DNA from 3 places in the Nesterenkonia sp. AN1 genome. Region 2 is predicted to be linked to each of the others. Evidence: riboswitches for the same ligand, from Rfam matches in the RefSeq annotation. Region 2 holds a riboswitch; each other region holds the start of a gene.
The links. A riboswitch is a leader RNA that binds a small molecule or an ion and turns the genes downstream of it on or off. The one in region 2 is predicted to bind S-adenosylmethionine.
Positions count from the first base shown of each region.

Region 1 (2,259 bases), on a different contig from region 2:
TCTGGGCGTTCTCCACGTGGCGCTCGATCCGCAGCGAGAGGGTCTCGAGCCCGAGGTTGATCTCGAAGGCGTTGTGCGGGGACAGCGCCGGTCCGAAGTCGCGCAGCAGCTGGACCCGGGCCTTGAGGATGAAGGAGAGATTGACTCCGAAGATCCCCTCGGATCCGAGATCGCGGCCGAAGACCAGCCCGTGATAGCTCTCATCCGGTGTGGAGAAGCCGGGGAAGTGCTCGGGGTGGGCGAAGTAGTCGAAGCGTCCGGAGTCCACGATCACCCCGGCGATGGCGGTGCCGTGCCCACCGAGGAACTTGGTGGCCGAGTGCACCACGACGTCGGCGCCGAAGTCGAAGGGCCGGATCAGGTAGGGCGTGGTCAGGGTGGAGTCGATGATCAGCGGCGCGCCGAACTCGTGCGCCACCGAGGCGACGCCTTCGATGTCGAGCACGTCGCCGCGCGGGTTCGCCACGGCTTCGCCGAAGAAGGCCACCGTGTTCTCCCGGGTGGCGGCGCGCCAGGACTCGAGGTCATCGGGGTCCTCCACGAAGGAGACCTCGATGCCGAACTTCGGCAGGGTGTGCTTGAAGAGGTTCTGTGTGCCGCCGTAGAGCGTGGGCGATGCGACGATGTGGCTGCCGGCGTGGGCGATGTTCAGCAGTGCCAGCGAGGTGGCGGCCTGTCCGGAGCCGACGGCGAGCGCCCCGACTCCGCCTTCGAGGGCGGCGATCTTGTCCTCCACCGCCTGGACGGTGGGATTCCCGATGCGGGAGTAGATCGGGGCGATCTCCTCGAGGCCGAAGCGGCGCGCGGCCGCGGCGGTGTCCGGGAAGACGAAGGAGGTGGTCTGTTGGATCGGCAGTGCCCGTGCTCCGGTGACCGGGTCGGGGGCGACGCCGGCGTGGATCTGCTGGGTCTCGAACTGCCAGGTGTTCTCGTGGCTCAAGGGATTCTCCATTCAATGCGGCCCAGGATCTGGACCGGATCTGAACGTCGCTGCCGGTGAGCGTGTTGCCGGCGCCGAATCCTGTACGGCCCTGTCCTGAGGACTGGGGTGAAGGGCCCGCACTGGTGTGTGGCCCGCGCTTGCCACGGTCAGTCCTTGGATCTTCTCCGGGACTGCCGCAACCAGGTCGTCACCCGGGGCACCCCACCGCGAACTGGAGGGTTGCCGGCCAGCAAACCGGGGTTTTGCGCTGGCACTCTTGACCTAGGGATAAGTCTGCATCGCGGAATGCTCCGGTGCAAGTGCGGTGGGTCCGGCGGGTTCGCAGTTCGTCATGTTCGGCGCCCGACGGGCGAGGATCCGTGGCGCTGCTGCCGGGTCGAGGCGCTCCATCTCTGGACTCTCCCCCATGCGCTCTTCCCGACCGAGATCCTTGCGGAATCCCCCACCGGATCCGGGATCTCCTTCCACGGGGAGGACTACGCCGATGGGGACGAGGTCTTCGTCGGGGCAAGCACTGCGCAGTCGATCAGCTACCCGGTCCCGGAGGAGTGCGACGCAGACCTCGCGCCCGATGCGTGTGATGCCGAGGCCCCACAGTGGACGGTCACCCCGTCTGCCCCAGCTCCGTGAAGCCGACGGTCACTGGCTTCCCGGCCCGAGAGAATGTAGCGTTTCTTTCGAAATAGAGAACCAAAATATTGGATATCCATCTCATGCCTTCTGCGACATCTCCCGCAGTGATTGCGCTTAATCCAGTGATCGACTCCTCCTGGATCGACATTGCGTGGTGGGGCATACCGATCGCCTACGCCACGGCTCTCCTCTGGGCCGCGGTGGAGCTGGTCCGGAACCAGAGCCTTGACCTCGCGCCCAAGATCGCCTTCGCGTTCCTGATGGTCCTGGCACCGTTCATCGGCTCGGTTCTGACCATTCTGCTGGTCCGGACCCACGCGCGGCCCTCGGCTCGAGGTCAGACCGAGGGAACCGCACCGACGGAGGATCCCACGCTGGCACGGGTCACTCAGGACCGAGGAACGCGAACGGCTCGGCCGGTTCGAACAGATCGCTGACCTCTCCCACGTGACCCTCGGGCGGCCCCTCGCTGAGCACCAGACGGCGGACCCCGGAGCCTTCGCCGAGCGCGAGCCGGTCCAGCGAGACCCAGATGACGCTGGGCCGCAGCGCGGAGTCGAAGTAGTACCGGCGGTCCTTGTGGTCCGCCACGGTGCGCCACTGGGTCGAGGAGATGTTCGGCTGCCCCGGGGTGGAGATCCCATAGGGGACCGAGGCGTTGCGGATGACTCCGAACACCGCCG
Region 1 is NZ_JEMO01000005.1:77,942-80,200, forward strand. Features, by position in the region: gene BG28_RS03655 (O-acetylhomoserine aminocarboxypropyltransferase/cysteine synthase family protein) at 1-940, opposite strand, end outside; SAM riboswitch class IV at 1,072-1,205, opposite strand; gene BG28_RS15600 (hypothetical protein) at 1,657-2,013, shown strand; gene BG28_RS03670 (linear amide C-N hydrolase) at 1,961-2,259, opposite strand, start outside.
Region 1: another riboswitch for S-adenosylmethionine. It lies ahead of BG28_RS03655 (O-acetylhomoserine aminocarboxypropyltransferase/cysteine synthase family protein); the one in region 2 lies ahead of BG28_RS04715 (ABC transporter ATP-binding protein).

Region 2 (2,259 bases):
ACGCCGAGACCGGAGAAGAGCTCGCCGCGCAGTGCAGCGAGCTCTGCGGAGGCGCGATCTCGTGGCCGCTGCCCGGGCACGCTGAGGAGCCGCGCGATCGTGGCGCCCTCGGCGGGATGTGGTTCTGCCAGGTCCGGCCCCAGGAGCAGCACCCGATCGGCCAGCTGCAGCGCCTCGTCCACGTCGTGGGTGACCAGCAGCACCGTGGTCCCGGTCTGGGCATGCACATCCAGGAGCAGGTCCTGCATCTTCAGCCGGGTGAGCGCGTCCAGGGCGCCGAAGGGCTCATCGAGCAGCAGCACCCCGGGGCGGCGGGCCAGGGCGCGGGCCAGTGAGGCGCGCTGCGCCATGCCCCCGGAGATCTCCCGGGGTCGCAGCGAGGCTCGGTCATGCAGCCCGACCAGCTTCAGGAGCTCATCCACGCGCTCACGGCCCTCGGCCTTGGAGAGGCTGCGCGGCAGCCCCAGGCTGACGTTCTTGTGGATCGAGCGCCAGGGCAGCAGTCGCGGCTCCTGGAATCCGACCGCGGTGCGCTCGTCGTAGCGCTGCACCGGGGAGCCGTTGATCAGGATCTCACCGGTGTTTCCGGTATCCAGGCCGCCGACGGCCCGCAGCAAGGTGGACTTGCCGCAGCCCGAGGAGCCCAGGATTGCGAGCACCTCGCCGGGGGCGACCCGCAGGCTGACATCGCGCAGCACGGTGCGCGAGCCGAATGCCCGGCCGACGCCAGAGAGCTCGACGTCGAGAGAGGTGTAGTCCCGCCGACTCGGCGCTGCCGTCTCGGGCGGGGCGCTCGAGGCTTCGGCAGGTGCTGCTGCGGAGGTGGCGGTCAGGGTGGAGGCAGGCGAAATCATCAGAGGATACTCCCATCGATCCTGGCGGTAGCACCCGGCGAAAAGACACCCTTGCAAAGGTGTCCCTCCCTGGGTTGCTGCGGCGTCGACGAGCCAGATCTCTCGGCCGCTCGGGATGGTACGCGGTTCACCCTACGCCCCGACCAGGAATTCCATCAACGTCAAGTTCATCTGGTGAGATAAAACGCAACACCGAAGCGGACTTGACTTCCACACTATGTTCACGCCTACGGTGAAGACGTTCAACCATCCAGAGCGACTGAGAGATCTGGCTCGAAGACGTCGCAGCAACCCGGAGGGCTTCATCGCCTCCGCCGGGTGCTAACGCCAGGACCGATGGAGCATGCCTCATGATTTCCCTGTCCCATGTCTCGACGACCTTCGCCGCCCGCGGCCGAGAGCCGCTGACCGCGGTCGATGACGTCAGTCTCGAGGTGCCGCGCGGCAAGATCCAAGGGATCATCGGGTTCTCCGGAGCCGGCAAGTCCACCCTGCTGCGCAACATCAATCTGCTGGAGCGTCCCAGCTCCGGACGGGTCAGCGTCGGCGGCACCGAGCTGACCAGCCTCTCCGACGCCGACCTGCGCCGGGCCAGGCACCAGATCGGCATGATCTTTCAGGGATTCAATCTGGTGAACAACCTCAGCGTCGCCCAGAATGTCGAGCTGTCACTGAAGTTCGCCGGGGTCAGGGACCGCCGTGAACGTCTTCGCCGGGTCGCGGAGGCGCTGGAGATCGTGGACATCACGGACAAGGCCTCGGTCTATCCCGCGCAGCTCTCGGGGGGTCAGAAGCAGCGGGTCGCGATCGCCCGGGCGCTGGCCACCAAGCCGGAGGTGCTGCTCTGCGACGAGCCGACCTCCGCCCTGGATCCCTTCACCACCGCCACCGTGCTGCAGTACCTCGCGGATGTGAACCGCGAGTTCGGCATCACCGTGGTGATCGTGACCCACGAGATGGAGGTCATCAAGGCCCTCGCGGACGACGTCGCGGTCATGGAGGACGGGCGCGTGGTCGAGGAGTTCCCCGCGAGCGAACTGCTCCGGGAAGGCTTCGATCCGCGAACCTCCATCGGAAAGTACCTGCTCAGTGACGGCATTCGACTGGACCGCAGCGGCGCGGGTGCAGGTCTGCCAGGTCCCGGTGAGGACGAGCTGGACCAGCATGACCAGCAGATCCCGCAACAGGCCCAGACGCACCGCGCGCAGCACGCCGCGCTGGCCGGGTCGACCGGGGGTGTGCACTGATGAATCTCATCATCGAGCGGCTCCCCGAGATCAACCAGGCCATGCTGGAGACCTTCGCGATGATCGCGGTCGCCATACCGCTCGCGGTCCTGCTGGGCACCCCGCTGGGCATCTGGCTCTTCGTCCACGCCCCCGACGGACTGGCGCCGCGGCCACGC
Region 2 is NZ_JEMO01000006.1:177,308-179,566, reverse strand. Features, by position in the region: gene BG28_RS04715 (ABC transporter ATP-binding protein) at 1-854, opposite strand, end outside; SAM riboswitch class I at 864-976, opposite strand; SAM riboswitch class I at 1,098-1,197, shown strand; gene BG28_RS04710 (methionine ABC transporter ATP-binding protein) at 1,205-2,101, shown strand; gene BG28_RS04705 (methionine ABC transporter permease) at 2,101-2,259, shown strand, end outside.

Region 3 (2,259 bases), on a different contig from region 2:
GAAGTACGTGGGTCCTGGGAGTCCCGCGTCATGCAACCTGCGCCAGCTCAGTGCAAGCATCGGAATAAACGTCAGGAGGCCCCAGATGAACGCGCCGAGCGCGCTCGCCAGGACCAGGCCTTCGACGTTTCCGGTGCCCTCCGTCAGGTCGAAGCGTCCGAGGGTGGGGTCGTAGGTGCGCAGGTAGGGGATCGAGATCACGCCGGTGACGACGTTCGTGAAGAGCTGCACCCACCAGTATTCGCTGCGCGAGGCGTACCCCTTGAAGTGCGTGTACTTGCCGAAGAAGCGCCGCACGGCTTGGCCCAGCGTGGCGCCGTAGAGCGGCTCATCTAATGGGGGAACGGAGGTGGGGGTGGTCTGGGATGGATCGGTGCTGTAGCTGCTCACGGTTACTCACTCCGGTGTCGACGCTCAGGTATGTTCAACCCTACGGTGCATCGCGCTGGTCTGGGAAGACCCGTGGAATGCGGGTGAGCTCGATGTTTGAGTGTCAGTCAGGGATTTGACCGGGTGCGACTCCGGTCGCAGGGAGCCCATCCTCAACGTGTCGATATATGTCAGTAAATATGATCAAGTCTTGCACTTGGAATGAGTGCGTTCTACGCTGAACCAAGGAATCACGAGTTCCGGACGAAAGCCCTGGCTGTCCGGACAGCAACCCTCTCACCGTAGTGGGGTGCTCCAGGTGATGATTCGGCCCGGTGTCACAACCGTCCCGGGCAAGTACGGTGCCTGCGCATCCGCCCCGAGCACGGGACGCTGCGCGGTGCCACGGTCCGAAAGAGACGTGGAAACCTCATGCCTGACAGCAACTCCGCCCCCACTCCGCTGCACTTCAACGCCTTCGTGATGAACACGAACAGCCACATCCATCACGGCCAGTGGCGGCGCGAGGATGCCCACCAGACGGAGTTCACCGATGTGGACACCTGGGTCAATCTGGCCAAGATCCTGGAGGCGGCAAAGTTCGACGCCATGTTCTTCGCCGACGTCTCCGGCCACTACGGGGACTCAGATGCCGACTACTCGGTCTACCTCAACGAGGGCCTGCAGATCCCGTCCAATGATCCAACCGTGCTGCTCGGCGCGCTCGCCGTGGTGACGGAGAACATCGGCCTGGCCACAACCTCCAACGTCTTCCAGTCCCACCCGTTCCAGTTCGCCCGGCAGATCTCCACACTGGACCACATCTCCAAGGGTCGGATCGCCTGGAACATCGTCACCGGGATGCAGGACAACGGCTCACGCAACTACGGCATGCCGCGATTGACCGAGCACTCCGAGCGCTACCGCTGGGCCGACGAATACGTCGATGTGACCTACAAGCTCTGGGAAGGCTCCTGGGACGAGGGTGCAGTGATCAACGACCGCGCGGGATCCCGGTACTCAGACCCGGCCAAGGTGCACAAGATCTACCACCAGGGCGAGCGCTACTCGGTGGAAGGCCCACATCTGCCCTCACCCTCACCCCAGCGCACCCCGGTCCTGTTCCAGGCCGGCTCCTCCGTCTCTGGTCGCGACTTCGCGTCACGCAACGCCGAAGCCGTCTTCTTGGGGGCGCCGAACCCAGAAGTCGCCAAGGCGCAGATCGAAGACACCCGTGCCCGGGCCGTGGAAGCCGGACGCGCCCCAGAGGACATCAAGTTCTTCCAGGGGCTGAGCTTCATCATCGGTGACACCGAAGAAGAGGCGCAGCGAAAGCTCAAGGAAGCCGAAGAGTTCGTCTCGCTGGACGGCTACCTCGCGCATGCTGCCCTGGTGGATCCCGACGGACGCGTCTACCCGCCCGAGACGCCTCTGAAGGACGTGCAGACCAACACCCGGCGCGGATTCACCGAATGGGCTTCCAAGACGATCACCGATCGTGAACCGCTGGTGGCGGATATCGCCTGGCGTTCCAACCGCAGCAACCGGATCGTCGGCACGCCTGAGCAGATCGCTGACCAGCTGGAGGCGTGGCAGGCCGCCGGCATCGACGGGGTCAACGTCGTCAATTGGGTGATCCCCGGATCCTTCCAGGAGTTCGCCGAGAAGGTGCTGCCGGTGCTGCGCGATCGCGGACTGGCTCAGCGCGAATACACTCCGGGCACGCTGCGGCAGAAGCTCTTCGGCCGTGATCGGCTGCCCGCGACCCACCCCGGCGCCCGCTACCGCGGAGCCTTCGCGCAGGTCCCAGCGACTGTCTGATCTGTGACGTCCCGGGCCACTCGCGCCCACGTCCTCTCTGCTTGAACCACTCCGAGAAGGAGCACCATG
Region 3 is NZ_JEMO01000004.1:59,916-62,174, reverse strand. Features, by position in the region: gene BG28_RS02615 (DUF805 domain-containing protein) at 1-390, opposite strand, end outside; SAM riboswitch class IV at 619-735, shown strand; gene BG28_RS02610 (LLM class flavin-dependent oxidoreductase) at 802-2,190, shown strand; gene BG28_RS02605 (ABC transporter substrate-binding protein) at 2,257-2,259, shown strand, end outside.
Region 3: another riboswitch for S-adenosylmethionine. It lies ahead of BG28_RS02610 (LLM class flavin-dependent oxidoreductase); the one in region 2 lies ahead of BG28_RS04715 (ABC transporter ATP-binding protein).